DNA from 3 places in the Deinococcus malanensis genome. Region 2 is predicted to be linked to each of the others. Evidence: riboswitches for the same ligand, from Rfam matches in the RefSeq annotation. Region 2 holds a riboswitch; each other region holds the start of a gene.

Region 1 (6,216 bases), on a different contig from region 2:
AGGGAAGCCTGCATCTGCCTACGTCCCAGGTCACTGCTGCCCAACTGCACGGCCACTTGGGTCGAACCGCTGAAGTTGTGCTTGGCTCCCACGGTAGCGCTAACCTTTCCGAGACCGAAATCCGTGCTGCCAAGCTGCGCGGTCAGTTCAGTCTCAGGGTTCAGTTTGTATTTGCCACCCACGGTTGCGCTCAGCTTTCCCTGCACAAGGTCAGCGATGTGCACCGCGTAATTCAGTGACAGGTCAGGTAAGACTGTAGCAGTCCCCTTCACGCCCGCTGACACGATTGGCCGTTGCGTGCGAGTGTCGAAGTTCACACTCAGTGTCGGGTCCACCGTGCCTTTTGGATGCTTCAGCTTGGCCGTGGCCGAATACTGGAACAAAGCATCATCCATGCCGCGCAGGTATGTCATGGACGCGTTGTGGTCAAGCGTTCCGCCCAGAAAGGGCTGGCTGAAGGTGCCCTGCAAAAGGTGGGAGGTGGGAGTCAGCGTGTAATGTGCGCCGAATGCACCCAGCGGTGTGCGGGCGCTCATGCTGACGCCAAAGGTCGTCTGCAACTCGGATACGCCCACCACGTTGGCGAACGCCCCGAATGTCAGATCCTTTGAAGGCTGAAGTGCCAGTTTCGTCTGCAGGCTCTGACTTCCTTTTCCCTGTCCAGACCAACCTGCAGATGTACGTGCATATGTCGCGTTCAGACTGCCCCAGCTCTCCTTATAGTCGGCCTGGAATCTTGTCGAGAACTGATGGGTGCCAAGGTTGATGGCGAACGCCCCACCCACCTTGGCTTGCGGTGTGCTGAACGTTCCCTCAGCAGTAGCAAAGGTTTGGCCACCAATTCCCTGCAGTCCGACCTGTGCTGTGGCTGCCCCGGCCTTGTAGTCAAGAGCCGCTCCTGCCGTGAACCGGCCGTCTGTGGTCTCACCGGCGAACGCGCGCACACCATAATTCGAAGGCTGCATTCTGGCTGCGGCACCATTCGTGGTCAGGACCGGCAGCAAAGGGGAAAGAACCACTGGGATACGCCCCACTGACCAGTCGTACTCTTTGCGCTGATACGTCAGGGTAAACGCGTCCTGAGTCACGGAAAATCCGTACGTTCCAGGGTCTTCCTGTCGGAATTTTCCTTTGCCCGACAGACTGAACGTGCTTTTTAGGGCGCCAGCGCTGCTCGCGGCAGTTCCAACCTCAAGTGTTACGGGAAAAACCTGATAACGAGCCGAGAGTGGCAAAGCATTTTGAGGCGCAATCACATCTGTGTGCGCCACTGCGGAAACTTTCTTTCCATTATCGAGACGAGCACTAAATCTGAGTTCAACCGCGCCCGATACTTGTATAGAGCTTGTATCGACATGAACAATGACATCCCGAGTTTCGCCAGGAGCAAAAGTGAACGATTTAATATCAGTCGCGACTTTTGCTCCTCTAATTGTAGAAACGTCCAGATGGACCGTGGTATGTGAATTGCCGGTATTGCTGACCTGCCACTTCACGGTGTAACTGTCGCTCGCATTGAATGAAGGAGGATCGACCGCTACAACACGTACACGCTGATCAGTCGGCACATTGAATCGCATTACTGCCGATGAATCACTCGTCTGAAGGGGCAGTTCAATATGTCCTGCTGGAAGCGATGCTGGAGGTACCAGTGTCAGCAGTTCAGTGTGTGAACTACCAGCAGGAACCCTGAACGACAGATCCCCCACAAGCAAAACCCAGCCTGCTGGAAGTTCCAAATTCAAGGATTCCGTGACGTCAACCGTGCCGGGATTTTTGACTGTTACAGGGAAGGTAACGGGCGTGCCACCCTGCAGGGCGACCGGTACTGCTGAGACATGTATCGGTAAGGCACTTGCACCTGATAGCAGCATGCCCAAGACCACCAGCGTAGCCCGGCGCATATCATTCCACAGTTACGTTGTACCGCGCACCGACCACGCCGCTTTCGTCGTCGGCAAGGATGAGCACCTGGTACTTACCTGGCTTCAGCCCGTTGATGGCGTGTGTTTCCAGAACGCTCATGCCTGGGAGCACGCGGCGTTGACGACCGTTGAGTTTCAGGACCACGGTGCCATTGCTGTCGTAGACTTCCACGCGGGTGTTGGGCAGCGCGAGCCGTTCGCCTTGATTGCCGAGTTCCACATCGAGCTTCAGCCCTTCCGAGGTTTTGGAAAGGTTGGGATTTTGGAACTTGAGCTTCGCCTGTCCTCCGGGGAGGTTCACGAAAACCTGAACGGCATACTGCGTCATCTCGCGAATAGTGATTGAGCTTTTGCCCGCACTGGCTGCGGTCTTTTCGACGGTGCCTCCCTGAACGAGGATTACGCCCCAGTGGGTTCCCGCTGCAGCGTTCGCAGGAATATTGATGCGGTACGGGACGTTCAGTTTTCCATGAGCCGGAACGGTGACGACGCTGCTGGGTAATTCGAGCCAGGAGGTGTTGCTCCTGTTCAGCGTGCCCGGCTTCAGGTAAACCGCTCCAGCTTGCGGATCGGATTTTACGTCGCTCAGGACGAGGTGCGCTTGCTCATCCTTGCTGCCGGGATTGGTGAGAGTCAGAATGCCTTCGATGACGTTCCGACCGGGTTTGACGTCGTATTGCGTGACTGGGGCGCTGGCAACCTGCACTTGAGCCTGGCCTACGCCGACGACCGTGAGCAGTGCGAGAGCAACGAAGTGAGAACGGGTTGTGTGCATAGAGATCCTTTTCAAGCGACAGAAGAGCCTGCTCTTCTGTCGCTTGAGCTCGCCGTGGGTTCAGGCGAGGGGCACGTTGTTCGGCGGCGGTTAGAAGCCGGTGCCGATGGTGTAGGTGAGGGTTCCACCGAAGCTGTCGAAGCCACTCGTCGCCTGAACGGAGTAGCCGACCGTGGCGGTGGCGCTGTTCGTGTACTTTGCAATGCCACTGATCAGGGCAACGTTGCTGAATTTGGTGGTGGTGCTGTCGAACGTTAGGGTGGTCCCGGTGCCTGCATTGACATTGCTTGGGGTGAGCTTCAGGGCGACATTGGCGGGCATCGCCGTTCTCCCGCTGTCGAAAGCCCAGCTGACCACGATCTGCCGCGGACCGGCGACGCTTTCCTTCTGCGTCGAGTAGGTGAGGGACGCGCTGCCGGCGTCAACGAAGGTGTTGCTGTAAGCGTAGACTGTGGTAAGTGCACCTGCAGGACTAGCGGTGTTGGCGAAGTTCAGGTTCGCACCGACGAAGCCGCCGCTCACGGTCAGCGTATCGACACCGGAGTTCGTAACAGTCAGCGTGCCGTCCGCCGTGCTCGTCGTGTCGCCGCTCGCAGTGCCAGTTGTGGTTTGTGCACCGGCAAATCCAAACGCGCCAAGGACGAAAGCTGCAGCAAAAGCATTAAGTTTACGCATGTAGATACCTCTTTTAGACACCCGTTGTGAGTGTGAAGAGTTCTCCTCTGTCTGATAGAGGGAACGGACGAAAAGCCGGTCGCACCACTTGCTCCCCCCGTCCCAGGTGCCCGATTACAGGGCGGGGTTCTTCGCGTCTCTCCGTCAGAGGCTTTTCTCTGATCGAAGTACCTGGAGTATAGGGAAGACTTCTTACTTGCCGCTTACAATTTTGAGATTCAAGTGGGTTAATGCTGAGGACCCGTTTAATGAATATCTTTGAGTTCATTGTTGTCAGCCGATTAAAGGCGCCTAAGTTATGAGCAAGGAGGACCAGGCCGACACAAAGCCGCAGTGAGGTCTTACGGAAGCAGCTGACCGATCAAGGCCTCAGCCTGAATCAGGTTCGGTGGCTCACACCCCGGCCGCAGTAATGCGACAGCTTCTGGAATGTGATGGGCCACTTCGGTTTTTACGGCTGTCCAGCTTGCATGAAGTGTCACAGTTGCCTCCTTAGGCTGGGTGGTCCTGACTGCGTAGATAGCGTGGCCTGAACAGGTCTAGGTTGAGTTTGCTCATGCGCACGAGCAGCTCAGGCAGAAAGTCGATTGCCTGGGCTTCCAAGTCCGCCCCGCGATACACCAGGCAGGCCGCGCACGCACAAAGAAGCCATCCGCGGCGTAAGGTGATGTCATGCCACGGGCCAACCAGGATCAGCGTCCCTTCCCGTCGACCACTGCGAGCGCAGCATGACCTCCTGGCCCGTCCAGGAGGGCGTGTTCGAACTGGGTGACCTCCCGGTCGAGCGCGGCGGCCTTATCCCGCAGGCCCGGCTGGCCTGGCAGACCCACGGCACCCTGAACGCCGCCCGGGACAACGTCATCGTCTACCCCTGCAGCTACACCGCCACCCATGCCGGCCAGAACTGGTTGATCGGCCCGGACGGCGTGCTGGACCCGGAGCGGTGGTTCATCGTTATTCCCGACATGTTCTCCAACGGGCTGTCGTCGGGTGCGGCTGAAACTCCCGGTTACCCTGAACTCGTCACACTGAGGGATAACGTGCTCGCGCAATCCCGGCTGCTCCACGAAGTCTTCGAAATCGAGCGGGTCGCCGCGGTCTATGGTTTCTCGATGGGGGCAATGCAGGCGTACCACTGGGCGGCGCTGTTCCCTGAGCGGGTGGAGCGCGCCATCGTGGTCTGCGGCAGTGCGCGCACGGCCCTGCACAACCGCGTGTTCCTCTCCGGGCTGCTCAGGACGCTGGAGGCCGCGCCGGAGCACCTCGGCGGCGGACGCTTTGCTGCCGAGCCCAAGGCAGCCTTGCGGGCGTTCGCGCACATCTATGCCGGGTGGGGATTAAGCCAGGACTTCTACCGCGCGGAATTGTTCCGTACCGCCCTGGGCTTTCCTGATCTGGAAACGTACCTGCGCTCGGGCTGGGAGGGAGGATTCGCTGCGTGTCGGGCGGCCAACCTGTATGCCCAGGCCTTGAGCTGGGTGCACGGCGACATCAGTGTCAACGACCTGTACGGCGGGGACCTCAGCCGGGCGCTGGCGGCCATCCAGGCGCGGGTGCTCCTGATGCCCAGCGAGACCGACCTGTATTTCCGGGTGGCCGACAATGCCGCGGAGTTGCCTCATCTGCGCGCCGGGGAGTTGCGGCCGATCCCGAGCCTCTGGGGTCACCGGGCCGGGAGCCCGGCGGGTCTGCCGGAGGAACTGACCTTCCTGACCAGAACCGTACGCGCCTGGCTCGAGGGCTGAAGGAAGGGTGCCGCACCAGTGTGGTCCCCGCTCTTTAGAGCGGGGAGCCGTTACGCGCCTGCCGTACCTGAGTTCCGTAAAAGCGCGAAGTGGAACACTTCCGGGCCGGGTAGGCCCTCGGCGCCAACGACTTGCTCCATTCCAGATCGCCTGACCGGCCCCATGATCCAGCAGCACCATTCAGCCCCGACCCAGCCATTCAAATATGCAGTGAGTTATACTCCTTGAGAAGCTTCCATCAGATATCTCGTCGACCTGCGTGATGCGATCACAACGCAGGTGAACGCAGGTATTCCTGATCCCCGGCGGGTCCTGCCGACCGGGACGTCATTCTCTCCATGCGCGCCGTCGACACGTCACACCGTGATTCCCCAGCATTCCGGAGACCGCTATGTTGAAGCAGCTGCTGTTCACTGGCCTGACCCTCGCCCTGATTCCCAGCTCTGCGCAGGCCGCCACCCTGGTGTTCGGCGCGGGCGGTGAGCCCGTCTCCCTCGACTCTGGCACCATCACCGACGGGAACTCGTCACTGGCGCAGTCGCTCGTGTACGACATGCTGGTCCGGTTCAGGAAGGGAACCACGACCATTGCGCCGGGTCTGGCCACCAGCTGGAAACCGAACAAGGACGCCACCGAGTGGACCTTCACGCTCCGCCCCAACGTGAAGTTCTCCGACGGTACCCCGTTCAATGCGGACGCCGTGGTGTTCAACGTGAACCGCTGGTGGGACCAGGCGGCAGACGCGGGCGCTAAGGAGCAGACCAAGACGTTCACGTCATGGCAGTTCATCTTCGGGGGCTTCAAGGCCGAGAAAAACAGCCTGCTCAAGAACGTGCGCGCCGACGGACCGAACAAGGTCGTCTTTACCCTGAACCGCTCGTTCGCTCCCTTCCCGGAGGCGCTCGCCACGCCCTTCTTTGGCATTGCCAGCCCAGCCGCCGTCAAGAAGGCCGGAGCGAAGTATGGGACGCCGGCCGCCCTCCCGGTCGGGACCGGGCCGTTCATCATGCAGTCGTGGAAGACAGGCGACCGCATCTCACTGGTCCCCAACCAGGGACATTGGGGCAAGAAAGCCGCTTATGACCAGTTGCTGCTG
Region 2 (6,216 bases):
TGCGTCCTGTGACGGGTTTTGTGGTGTACGAGGTCCCGGCGGCGAGTTCCCACGGGCCGGCCGTCATCTGCTTGAAGGTCGCGGACGCCGGTCCGTAGGTGCCGCTGATCGTAACGGCGGACAGGGACTGCGCTGAGAAGTCGGCGCGGACCCCGAATTTAGGCCGGCCGGGCAGTTCCTTCCATTGAGTATCCAGCGCTGCCCAACTGCTCCGGCCGCCTGAGGCACTGGCCTGCACCTCGGCCGCTTCAGTGCGGTAGGTGGCGGCCGCTGTCCACGGCACACTCCGCTCAGGGGCCACAAAGAGCGACACGCTGAACGGGCCGGTACTGCCGGTGGCGCTCACCGCCGGGTCACGCAGCTGGCTGTTGACATTTGCTGTGACACTCGCGCTTGCAGTGGCCGTCATCAGGTCTGCTTTCATTCCGACGCGTGCGGCCCCCTGCTCCGGCACCGCTGCGCCTACCTCGACCTGCCGGACGATTCCTCCTGGACGCCAGCGGTGGGCCAGATACGCGCCGCGGCCGACGGTTCCCGCAGGATTGCTCGCATCGGATTCGGCAACATTCAGGCGTGTTTCGCCGTGTGTCACGCTGGCGCTTTTGAGCTTGAAGCCGGAGGCCTGACGTTCGATGTCGGCCTGAACAGCTGTAATCCGGCTGAGGCGCCCGTCAATCAGGAGTGACCCGGTGACACCTGCCGTGACGCCGGATTCTGCTTTCAGGCTGGTTCGCAAGCGGACGCCGTAGGCAGAATCCGCCCCAGCTCCCGTGTGCCCCCGGATGCGTAACGTATGGGTGACGGGTCTGAGGCCGCCTTTGAACGTGACGGTCGCAGTCTGCTGGCTGAGAGCAGCCGGGAGCACGAGCAGCACGGTGCGCTGCTCCCCTGGCATGAGACGCAGGTAGGGGGACTCGATGGTGCCTGAATCGGCGGTGACGGTGACGTCGGCCGCGCCGGTGCCTGTGTTGCGAACCTGGAGCGGAATGCGGGCAGGCGCGTCAGGAAGAACGGCGGCCTCAGCCGGACCCTGAACCACCAGTTGCGCATACTCCGGCCAGCGCACCGGCACTTCGAGATGCTGGACTCCCTGCGGAGTGGTGACGCTGAAAGTCATGACGAAGTTAGCCAGCAAGTTGCCTGGGGTATCGACGCGAAGGGAAAGGGGCAGCAGCGGCGTGGGGCTTGCCGGAAGCTTCCGGGGGTACGTGACGTGAATGCCTGGCGGCAGGTCGCCGATAAGGTTCAGTTCGAGCGGGAGATTGTGTAACTCCGCAGGCAGGTGCATGACCGCCAGCGCCTCGCCGGTCGTGGACAGTGTGACCGCCGGGAGTGCCTTCGTCGGGGAATCCGCCGTGAGTCCGGGCGCCATCGACAGCAGCAAGGCTGCAGTCAGTGACGCCACGCGGGTAAACGCGCGGACAACAGGGCGAGACGAAGGGGCCATCAGCATGAAATCTAGGCGCAGCCCTGTCACACGGGCATGACCCGGGCGTGGCTGAATGCTGCGGTGCCGTGATTGGTGCGCTATGAAGCTGCCGATTGTGTTCTGGTGAGAATCCACGGGGTGGGACAGGGTGGCTGAAGACATTCGGAGCCTTGCTGGTTCAGTTCTTCCGGCCGGGCACTGCCTGGAGGTTCCTTCTTCGTCCTGTTCCCTGTCATGCATCTCGAAGGCTGAAGGCGGGTCAAGGGGGAATGACCGTCACGCCAAGTGTTCTGACATTCACGGCCTTCACGAGCGAGGGATGAGCCTGACGTAAGGAGGAGGTAAGAAAGCCGCCACTACGGTGTGTACATCCATCAGGACCTCCTGCTTGGGTTGGAAAGCAATGAAGCACATTCCGTAACCGGGCACCTGGAATGTGTGGAGCAAGTGGTGCGACCGATCCGGCCTTGCTGAACCATCGTTGTCTCAGCGCTGCCGACTGCTGTTCTAGGAGTCGAAATGAACAACCGTACCCCCCTGTTCGCCGTTCCCTTCCGTACCGCGCTGCTCGCCCTGACCAGCTTGAGCCTGGCTTCCGGCGCCCTCGCGAACACGGGCACCGACACCGTCACCGCCACCGGCACCGTGCCCGCCCCCACCGTCAGCGTCGTGCTCATGACTGATGCGGCCACGCCGGCGGACTTCGGCACCGGCTACGCCCTTAATCAGCTGAACAACAGCACCTTCGCTTACGGCAGCAACTTTCTGATCAAACTTACCTACGCAAACGTCACCACCAACGTCTCTCTGGCCCTCTCCGGCAGCCAAGCGAACTACCTCCTCGCGTACCGCCACACCCCGAGCGGCGGCACCCTCACCTCGGACGTGCCGTTCTCCACCAGCGTCGGCACCGCCACGGCCAGCGGCACAGCGACCGACACGTACGCGAGCGGTGCCACCACCACCGCCTTCAACGCTTTTGGCACTTCGACAGGTGCGACGCGCTTCGCGATCGGCGCAAAATCCACCACCGCCGCCGTCACCAGCCTCAGCACCACCATCACCCTGACCGCCACCGCCAACTAAACCTGAGACTTTTAAGCCGGGCAGAAGGGTACTTCTGTCCGGCTTATGCTGGAGGCCCATGCGACGCCGCTATCTTGCTGTCTGTTTATTGCTGCTTTCCTGCGCCTCGGCGCAGACGGTCAGCGTGCAGATTCTTACGGACGCGAGCCTGCCCGCTGATTTCGGGGTCAATTATCCGCTTGGCCAGACCCGCAACGACGCGTATGTGTACGGAGCGAACTTCATCATAGGCGTGTCGTACGACCTGCCAAGCAGTTCATCTCTGACCTTGAGCCTGTCGGGATCACAAGCGAATTATTTTCTGGCATGGACGGTCGCGGGCAGCGGGATCGACCAGGCGATGGGTACGGCTCTTGGAACGGCCGTAAGCGGGGTGAGCGGGTCCCAGTCCAATGTGTATTACCGGCAGGACGGAACCCTGCATTTGCTGGCGGGCGAAGCGACGCGCTACAGGATCGGAGCGCGGGCAACTCCCGCCGCCACGGCAGACCTGAATACCGTTATCACGCTGACCCTGACCAGCAATTAAGGTGTCTGGGCGCTCTTCAGTGACCTACCAACGGATGAATCCTTTGGCTTTTCAGGCAACGCTTGCGTTCACTACCGCTACGTTGATGCCTGATGGGACGGCCCGCCCCAGGATGTTCCGCGCTGCGTTCAGGTCGGCATTGTCCATATGACCGCAGGCGACACACCGAAAGCGCGACTGACTCGCTCGGTTCTCCCGGCAGGTGTGCCCGCAGGCGTTGCACCGCTGAGAGGTGTACCGGGGGTCTACGCGCACCACTTTCCGAGCGGCCCATTCTGCCTTCTGGGAAAGGAGAGAAAAGAACTGACCCCAGCCCACATCGTGAATGCTGCGGGCCAGGTTGCCCCGTCCCATCGCACCGACGCCTAAGTCTTCGTGGGCTATCAAATCGTTCTCTCGGACGAGTTTGAGAGCGGTCTTGTGGTGGAAGTCGAGTCGCTGCCGTGCGACCTTCCGATGCAGTTTTGCGACCTGTTGGACGGCCTTTCTGCGCCTGTTGCTCCGCTTGTTCCGCTTGCGACTGACCGCACGCTGAGCCACCCGCAGCTTCTTCAGACCCCCCTGAAAGTGACGGGGGTTCTCCACAAACTCCCCATCGGAGGTGATGCAAAACCATGTCGTTCCCACGTCCACACCCACCGAGCTTCCCGAAACGGGAAGCGGCTGGGCTTCCACCTCGCACACGTAGCTGACGTACCATTCTCCGCAGTCCCGCGTGATGGTGGCCGTCTTGACCTTGCCTTCCAACGGGCGGTGCAGCCGGATTCGGATGTTCCCGATTTTGGAGAAGAAAGCGGTCTTGTCCGACACGCTGAATCCCGACTGCGGGTAGCAGATGGAATCGAACCTGTCCCGCCCCTGGAAACGGGGATAGCCGGGCTTGGAGCCTTCCTTGACCCTGCGGAAGAACGCCTTGAATGCCTTGTCCAGGCGCTTGAGAACGTCCTGAAGCACCTGCGAGTAGACCCCGGCGTATTCCGGCAGGGCCGCCTTGATTTCCGTCAGGTACTTCATCTGGTCGTACCCGGTCACGGTCTTCTTTGCCTTGCGGTAGGCGTCCCGGCGTTCCTGTAAGGCCGCGTTGTACAGGTTGCGGCAAAGCCGGAGCTGTTCGGTCAGCGCAGCTTCCTGCGCCTTCGTGGGACGCAGACGGTAGCGGAATGCCTTGAGGTGGGTGGTAGTCTGGATGTGCGTTCACCTCCCTGTAAGGTGTCGCCGTCCCCGCGCCTGACTCCCCAGAAAGGCGGCGGGTTTTTGCTGTTCCAGCATACCACGCGGCGGCGCTTTCGCCTCAGACATAAGCATCAGCACTCCGCCCTTCGGGCGGCTGGGTTATCCATCCCACCCTCGAAAGGGTGGGATGGATAACCCAGCCCCTTCTCAGTAAAGACCGTCGGGGCTGTGGTGGCGGGCTGGTCTCAGCCAAGCTCCATGGCTAAGAATGATCGCTTTAGCGGGCGCCCCGGGCAACTCCTGATGCCCCGCTCAAGAGCGTTCCCGCAAGCGGTGCTGACTGCCTTCACGCAGCCGGTTGTAGACCCGGATTAAGCTCTGCGCAACTGGCATCAGCTCGGAGCGTTCTTCCGGCGTGAGCGTGCTTGGTTTCAGGGTTGCTGCAACACGGAGCCCTTCAGCGAGGATGAGGTACGCGAGGTTCTCCGGAGTCAACGGGTGCAGCCAGAATTCTTTAGTGTCAAACAGAGGCCGGCCCGTGGCCGTGTCATAGCTGTACCCGCCCGCTGTAGTGATGCTCAAGGGGGTAATGGTGGTGATGGTATCGATACGCCAGGGTTGGTTGCGACGTTCGATACAGACGAGACCGCCTATGAAAGGACCCGCAACAACTTCAAGGTTTTCTTGCAGTGCGAGCAGGTCGTACGTGCGAGCAAGAGCTGCTTTTGAAGGCATAACTCCATCCTGATTGAAAGTTGTTATGAGCGCCAGCCTCAGGCCCACCCTATGTTGTTAATAAGTCGAGAGGATTAGCAGGGACCTGGAATTATCCGGGCTTTCTAGTCCCGGCGGTTGGGTGGGACTAGAGTACGGCGCCATGTGGTCATCACTAACTGCTAGGGTCAGCACTCATTAAACCCCATCACTGATGTTGATGTATACGAGGAAGTCGCCCCGCATTTCCCACGCAGATGGGAGTGTGGCAACCTAGTAGTAAAAGTTAGTATTGTTCCTCTGCAACGAGGTTTTCTGATGGCTGGCGTTGGCCAAACGTCGGCCATTGCTCCGGCAAAGCTCTGATCTGCCTAAAATCGATCAATACGGGCCCGGCGGTTTTTATACTGTAAAGAATTACTACTAAAACATGTACTGGACGATCACTGCAGTGTTTTCACAGTATTGAAAAGAACGTGCCGAAGAACCAAAAAAAGGACAGAGGTCCCGCTTAGAAGGCGGTTGCTCTATCCAACTGAGCTAAGGGCGCACGTGGGATTTTGGCCGTGTTGAACGTCCCTTTCGGCCTGAGAAATATAACACGCCAGACCTGGGCTGCACTGCGCCAAACTGCCCAGAGTAAAAAACATCCGTAACCAGGCTTTGCCTGCTAGTGAACAAGACTTCATGCAGCATCGGAAGGACAAGCGTCAGGTCAGGACTCTTCTTCCTTATGGGTCCTGAGGTACGGTGGGGCAGGTGAAGACCCGGCTCAGCTTGCAGGTGAAAGTGCGTCTGACTACTGATCTGAGCGTAAGTCGGTAGCAGTCCTGACGCCGAAAGTATCCCTCTGAGGGGAGCTTTTTGACCGTCGCCGATACGGATCAACGCACAGATCAGCAACTTTGACCCTCCCCAGGATTTCGTGTGCGCTGGCGGTTGATGAAGCCCCTCCAGACACTATTGACCGTCAACAAAAAAAGACCTCCTTTGGGGAGGTCTTTCTTATTCCTGGAGCGGGATCACGGATTCGAACCGAGGCCAGAAGCTTGGAAGGCTGCTGTGCTACCACTACACCAATCCCGCTAATGCGCGTGCGCTGCCCATGGGGCAATCTGGTCGAGGCGACAGGATTCGAACCTGCGACCCCTTGGTCCCAAACCAAGTGCGCTACCGGCCTGCGCTACGCCTCGTCTACACACGCGCGTCCGGAACTATAGCAGACTTCCAGGGCAGTCGCCTAGGTGATCAGGCGTATGCTGGCCCATTGATGAGTGCCGCCCCG
Region 3 (6,216 bases), on a different contig from region 2:
ACCCCTTCGACCCGGCCTGGACCCCCAAGAAGCGCACCGGCATGGGCCGCTTCCGGCACGAGAACGCCGCGGTGACCCTGGCCCGCGACGGCCGCGTGGTCGCCTACATGGGTGACGATATGCAGGACTCCTGCATCTACAAGTTCATCAGCCGTGACCGCTACAACCCCGCCGACCGCAACGCCAGCCGTGATCTGCTGGCCGACGGCGACCTGTACGTGGCCAACTTCGGCAACGGCAGCTGGGTTCTGCTCGACTATGCCCGCAACAAAAAGCTGCAGGAGGCCAAAGCCGGCGACAAGCCCCTGTTCACGTCGCAGGCCGAGGTGCTGGCCGACGCGCGAGCCGCAGCGCTGGCCGTGGGAGGCACTCCGGTCGACCGCCCGGAGGACATCGAGATTCATCCGCGCACCGGGGACCTGTACGCCGCGCTGACCAACAACAGCCGCCACGGGAACTTCTTCGGGCAGATCATCCGATGGACCGAAAAAGACCGTGATCCGGCAGCCACCACCTTCCTGTGGGAGGTCTTCGCCTACGGAGGTCCCCAGAGCGGCTTTGCCAGTCCCGACAACCTGGTCTTCGACCCTTACGGCAACCTGTGGATGGTCACCGACAACAGCGACCTGGGCACCAACCCGATCAAGGCCTACCACGGCAACAACGCCATGTTCTTCTTCCCGACCGAGGGCCCCAATACGGGCAAGGCCTACCGCTTCGCCGTTGGTCCGGTGGACGCCGAGCTGACCGGCCCGGTCTTCAGCCCTGACGGCAAGACGCTGTTTGTGGCGGTGCAGCATCCCGGCGAGGACAGCGAGAGCCTGGACAAGCTCACCAGCACCTTTGCCGCCAAGGAGGGCACCCGCATTCCGCGCCCGACCCTGGTCGCCATCGAGGGCTTCCCTGGCTGGAGGCAGGCATGACCGCGCTGGCCTCCAGGGCCCCCTGGATCGTGGGGCGCACCGTGCGGCTCGAGCATGCCGCAGAAGACTTCTTGAACGAGGTCACGCGCCAGCAGCCCTGGCTCCGGGCGCGCTACGAAGCCCTGCTGGAAGACCTGGACGATTTTCTGGGCGGCGCGGCGCCACTCAGTGCGCTCACCACAGAGCAAACCAGTGCATGGCAGACCAGCCTGGACGCCAGCACCCGGGAGGATCCCGCCGCCATGCTGCGCGACTTCACCACTTACCTGCAGGACTGGCACTGGGTCGTATAAAACCCTGGGCAGCACCAGCGCCCAAACCCGGTCTCCTTGGCGGGAGACCGGGCCTGTGGGTTACAAAAGGAGACCAGCCCAGGCCGGGGTTCGCCCCGCGCTCTTGCCTGGTCTCCGAATCGGGAGGGCAGGCTGCCGGACTCCGGCGGAACTTTTCAGTTTCACGTTGGGAAGTCTGCCTTCTTGAATGCCTGCCCTGCACCTGTCCGCTGACTGCCAGACCTCTTCAGGCACACCTCAGGAGGCAGGCCAGGTTATGGTCGCTACGGCTCCCGCGGGCAGGGTGTAGGTAAAGCCTGCGCCGTTTTCCACCACCTGCACCTTGCGGTTCGAGGACGACCCGTTGAGGACGATCAGGGCGCGTGTGCCGTCGGGATTACGGAACGCCACAGTCTGGATGTTGCCGGCGCCGTAGCTTGCCGACGCGATACGCACGGCACCGGGCCGCACGAACCTGGCAGCGTGACCCAACGCGTAGTACTCCTCGTTGAGGGTGACCCCGCCCGAAGCCGGATCCACTGTCACCACGCCACGGCAGTTGCTGCACCCACCGTTGGTCGGGCCACCCTGAGGGTCGAGCGCCAGATTCCACAGCAGCACGGTCCTGGCCCAGTTGCGGGTGGCGCCGATCACGAGGTGCTGCACGTTCCACGCGAGGTTGTTTCCCCAGTTTGTGGCCCAGCCACCGCCGCTGCACTCGGTGAAGTACACGTCCTTGTCGGGATAGGCGTCGCGAATCTTCGACTGGGCGCTGACGTCACCGCCGTAACAGTGAAACGCCGTTCCCGCCAGCGCGTCGCGGGCACCCTGATCGCCCAGTAGCGCCAGCGGGTAGGACGTATCGTCCCAGTTGTGGTCCCAGCCCAGAAGGCCTGTCTGCAGTCCCGCGTTCTGCAGTGCCGGAGCCAGCTGTTTGACCAGTCCCGCCGCGTCGGCCGGTTCCAGGCGCATGCTGGGGTAGCCGCCGGTTTCATGGCGCGGTTCATTCTGCAGGGTCAGCATGTCCAGAGGAACGCCACTCTGGGCGTAACCCTGGACCGCCCGCAGCAGATAGTTCGAATAGGCGGACCGCCATTCAGGCAGGAGTTGCCCGCCGTTTAGGTGAGCCGTGTCCTTCATCCAGGCGGGCGCGCTCCAGGGCGTGCCCATAAACCGGACCTCCGGGCTGGTGGCCCGGATGTCGCGGGCCAGCGGCAGGACGTACTGTTCATCGCGGGCCAGACTGAAGCTGGTCAGCGATTCGTCCACCACTCCCGCCGGAAGGTCGTGGTAGGTGTAGCTCGAACGCGCGAAGTCACTGGCCCCCAGCGGAATGCGGACGTAACTCAGGCCGATGCCGCCGGCCGGATCGAACAGCTGCCTGAGCAGGGCGCTGCGCTGGGTGCCCGACATTTTGTCGGTCATGAGGTAGGCGCTTGACTCGGTCAGTGCGGCACCGAATCCTTTGATGCTCTGGTAGGTGACCTTCGGGTCCACCGTCACCGCGCCGGACACAGGAGTGACCCCCGATTTGAAAGCGACGCCGGGCTGGGCCGCGATTTTCTGACGGCCGTCGGGCGTGGTCAGCCAGATCTGTGCCGTGCGGGTTGTCTGCGTTGTGCGGGCTGCCTGAACTAACGGGTCGCCCAACGCCGGGACTTGAGGAAGGGACTGTGAACAGGCCGTCAGGGCCAGAACGATGGATGCAAACAGCAGATTTGTTTTCAGGTTCATGGGGGCTCGTTTCGGTGGCTCGGCTGACCCAGGGGGCCCCGTGGCTTTGCGTCCCCGCTTTGCAGCGGGTTTGCCGGTTCGGTCGAAGGAATCGTTTCTCGGCAGGCCGAGATGGTCAAAGTCTAATTAGCGGCTCACACAGTTCTCTCTCGCAGCAACTCCACCAATGCGTGAAACTTCACGAAAGAGGTCATTATCTGTGAATAATTAGTCATTTAATGCTAATCTAATTTTCTCGTCAGATCCCTATCTTCGGAGCGAACCGTGACTCAGGCAGTTTCCACCACAGTGGCCCCCCCTTTAATTCTGGTTGTCGAACCCGACGTCGATGAATGCGAGGCCCTGTGTGCGGCCCTGCGCGACGAATCGTTTGAAGTGCACTCAGCCGCCGACGAGCACCGTGGCTTCGAGATGCTGTGCGACCACCGGCCTGACCTGATCGTCACAACCTGCGCACAACACCTTGATGGCGTGGCGTTCACTCGGCGGGTCCGTCAGGATCCATCCGTTGAGGCGGTGCCCATCATCCTGGTGATGAACAAGGAAGGCATGCAGGACGTCATTCACGCGCTGGATGCCGGCGCTGACGATTTCGTCTCCCGGCCCTTCAACATGCCGGAACTGATGGCGCGCATCCGGGTCAAGCTGGCCCGCCCCCCGGTGCCCGCCTGGACCCTGGCCCGCGACCGACGAACCGGCATCATGACGGTCCAGGCGATGCTCGCCCCTATGCTGCGTGAGATGGAGCGGGCCCGCGTGACCGGTGATCCTCTGATGCTCGCTTCACTGGCCTTCGAAGAGCTGCCGGTGCTCCGCCAGCGCTTTGGTTCCCAGCTCGACACGGTGATCGCCAACCAGACCATGCGGGTGCTGCGTGAACTGGCCGGGCCGCTCACTGTGCTGTCGCACGACCGGAAAGGCCACTTTCATGTACTGGCTCCCAACACCACACCTGAAACCGCGCTCAGCCGGGCACGGGAAGCCAGTCTGCGGCTGGTGGAACATTCCTTTTCGTACCACGGAGACCTGCTGAGGCTGACGCCCTCCATCGGACTGGCACAGTACCGCCCCGGCCTGGATCCCGATAACTTCCTCGGGCGTGCCGACACCGCCGCCCGCTACGCGGCGGCTCACCTGGACCTCCAGCCCGTGCTGTACGACCCACAGGTGCACTCCCGCCGGGAAGCGAAACCCAAACGGTATGCCCAGCTGCGCGAAAAGTTGAGGCTGCCGGCCCAGGTAATAGCGGTCAACGTCCTGCTGGTCGTCATTCCGTTTTTTCTCTATGCGTTTCTGGCCCGGATTGGCCTTGATGTGACCGACTGGGCGTACCTGGCTGTGGCGACCGCGCTGCTTGGCACAGCGGCGTTCATTCTGCTTGAAGGCTTTCTAGCCCTGAACCCGCAGCAGCCTCCGGAAGAGCCGCAAAGCCCCTACCCCAGGGCAAGCGCGATCATCGCCGCCTACCTTCCGAACGAGGCTGCGACGGTAGAGGAAACCATCGACGCGTTTCTGCGAATCGACTACCCAGCCGGCTTACAGGTCATCCTGGCGTACAACACTCCCAGGGATCTGCCAGTAGAAGCGGCCCTGCGGGCCCTGGCCGAGCGGGATCCACGGTTCGTGCCATTCCGTGTGGAAGGCAGTACCAGCAAGGCCCAGAACGTCAATGCCGCCCTGGCGATCGTCACGGGTGAGGTCACTGCCGTGTTTGACGCGGATCACCAGCCGGACGCCGACAGTTTCCGCCGGGCATGGCGATGGCTTTCGAGTGGCTGGGACGTGGTGCAGGGCCACTGCGTGATTCGCAATGGTGAGGAGAGTTGGGTGGCACGGATGGTTGCGGTGGAATTTGAGAGCATCTACGCGGTCAGCCATCCCGGCCGCGCGCGAATGCATGGCTTCGGCATCTTTGGAGGCAGCAACGGCTACTGGAAGACAAAGTTGCTGCGCAAAATCCGGATGCACGGCTCCATGCTCACCGAAGACATTGATTCGGCGCTCAGAAGTGTTGAGGCCGGATACAAGATTGCCAATGACCCTTACCTGGTCTCGCGTGAGCTGGCGCCCGCCACTCTGGGCGCCCTGACCAACCAGCGGCTACGCTGGGCCCAGGGCTGGTTTCAGGTGAGCCTCAAGCACCTGCCCCTTGGCCTGCGTTCCAGGCACCTGACCCTGCGTCAGAAGCTGGGCTTTTTTCATCTGCTGGGCTGGCGCGAGTTCTATCCGGTGCTGTCGGTGCAGATGTTCCCAATCCTCGGGTACTGGCTGCTGGTCGATGACCGTCAGGTCGATTGGGCCATTCCGGTGTTCGTGCTGACGACGGTCTTCACACTGAGCGTCGGGCCCTGGCAGGCTCTGTTCGCCTATCGGCAGGCCGATGCGTCGTTCAAGGGGCGCAGAGGCTGGTTCTGGTTCTATCTGGTTGTCTCGTCGGTGTTCTACACGCCGTTCAAGAATCTCCTCGCCGTGGTGGCCCAGATCAAGGAGTTCCGCCGTGAACGTGCTTGGAAGGTCACGCCACGCAGCACCCAGTCGCCGCTGGAATGAAGCCTGACGAGCCGGGCGCGCGGGCCGGTAAGAGCTGCCGCTCCGAATGGTCGTGATCAGACTCCAGCATCCCGAAGAGATCACGGGGCCCGGCATCCCTCCAGACGAAATACCGTTCAAACAGAATGCAAATCGATGCAGTGCGACGCTCCCCGCAGTCGCTGGGTCCAGGAACCACCTGCGCCGGTGGCTCGCTGAGCACCGTTGCGCTCCACACGCTTGGCAAGGCCCCCTTTCCACGTCCAGCTCACACCTCGGTTATCATCTGTGAGAAATCTGACAGAGCCTTCAGATAGTCTGAAACCGTTCCGACAAACGCACTTCACCATCCGACCAGGAGTCACCGCCCTTCACAATGCCTGCCCCCGTCCTGCCACATTTACAGAGTCACGGCCCCTGCAAGTACCTCAGTCTTGCCGGCCCCCTGAAGGCGCCTATGGCGACGGGACAGGACCCGAATTCATCTGATCACTGTCCTGGACACTCAAAAGACTGGGCCTGAACCTCAACATTCATTACGATTCCACGCCAGATGCCGGTTTTCCCGGATTTGGGCATGTCAAGGAGCCTGTACCATGCTTTTCCGTCGCCTTTCCCTTGCCGCCCTCCTGATGGGCAGCGCCGCTGCCGCGACCACACCTTTGCTGCCGCCCGCGCCCCCGGTTGTTCCGATTCCTGCCCCATTCGAGCCCCTGGCCGAACCGGCCGCAGCCATCCACCTGACACCAGGAACCTGT

What was found. A riboswitch is a leader RNA that binds a small molecule or an ion and turns the genes downstream of it on or off. The one in region 2 is predicted to bind cyclic di-GMP.
Region 1: linked by a shared signal. The riboswitch ahead of IEY49_RS05390 (hypothetical protein) and the one ahead of IEY49_RS12180 (hypothetical protein) in region 2 are both predicted to bind cyclic di-GMP.
Region 3: linked by a shared signal. The riboswitch ahead of IEY49_RS19565 (glycoside hydrolase family 30 protein) and the one ahead of IEY49_RS12180 (hypothetical protein) in region 2 are both predicted to bind cyclic di-GMP.

What each region holds. Positions count from the first base shown of each region.
Region 1 covers NZ_BMPP01000003.1:309,481-315,696, reverse strand. Annotated here, with positions in the region: gene IEY49_RS05400 (carboxypeptidase-like regulatory domain-containing protein) at 1-1,880, opposite strand, end outside; gene IEY49_RS05395 (hypothetical protein) at 1,906-2,700, opposite strand; gene IEY49_RS05390 (hypothetical protein) at 2,791-3,375, opposite strand; cyclic di-GMP riboswitch class II at 3,440-3,523, opposite strand; gene IEY49_RS05385 (alpha/beta fold hydrolase) at 4,104-5,120, shown strand; gene IEY49_RS05380 (ABC transporter substrate-binding protein) at 5,512-6,216, shown strand, end outside.
Region 2 covers NZ_BMPP01000009.1:152,763-158,978, reverse strand. Annotated here, with positions in the region: gene IEY49_RS12185 (COG1361 family protein) at 1-1,447, opposite strand, end outside; cyclic di-GMP riboswitch class II at 1,817-1,900, shown strand; gene IEY49_RS12180 (hypothetical protein) at 1,949-2,515, shown strand; gene IEY49_RS12175 (hypothetical protein) at 2,574-3,044, shown strand; gene IEY49_RS12170 (RNA-guided endonuclease InsQ/TnpB family protein) at 3,096-4,163, opposite strand; gene IEY49_RS12165 (hypothetical protein) at 4,530-4,952, opposite strand; tRNA gene IEY49_RS12160 (tRNA-Gly) at 5,944-6,017, opposite strand; tRNA gene IEY49_RS12155 (tRNA-Pro) at 6,048-6,124, opposite strand; gene mqnP (menaquinone biosynthesis prenyltransferase MqnP) at 6,202-6,216, shown strand, end outside.
Region 3 covers NZ_BMPP01000028.1:8,037-14,252, reverse strand. Annotated here, with positions in the region: gene IEY49_RS19575 (PhoX family protein) at 1-923, shown strand, start outside; gene IEY49_RS19570 (hypothetical protein) at 920-1,216, shown strand; gene IEY49_RS19565 (glycoside hydrolase family 30 protein) at 1,454-2,929, opposite strand; cyclic di-GMP riboswitch class I at 2,940-3,014, opposite strand; gene IEY49_RS19560 (glycosyltransferase) at 3,194-5,479, shown strand; gene IEY49_RS19555 (serine hydrolase) at 6,055-6,216, shown strand, end outside.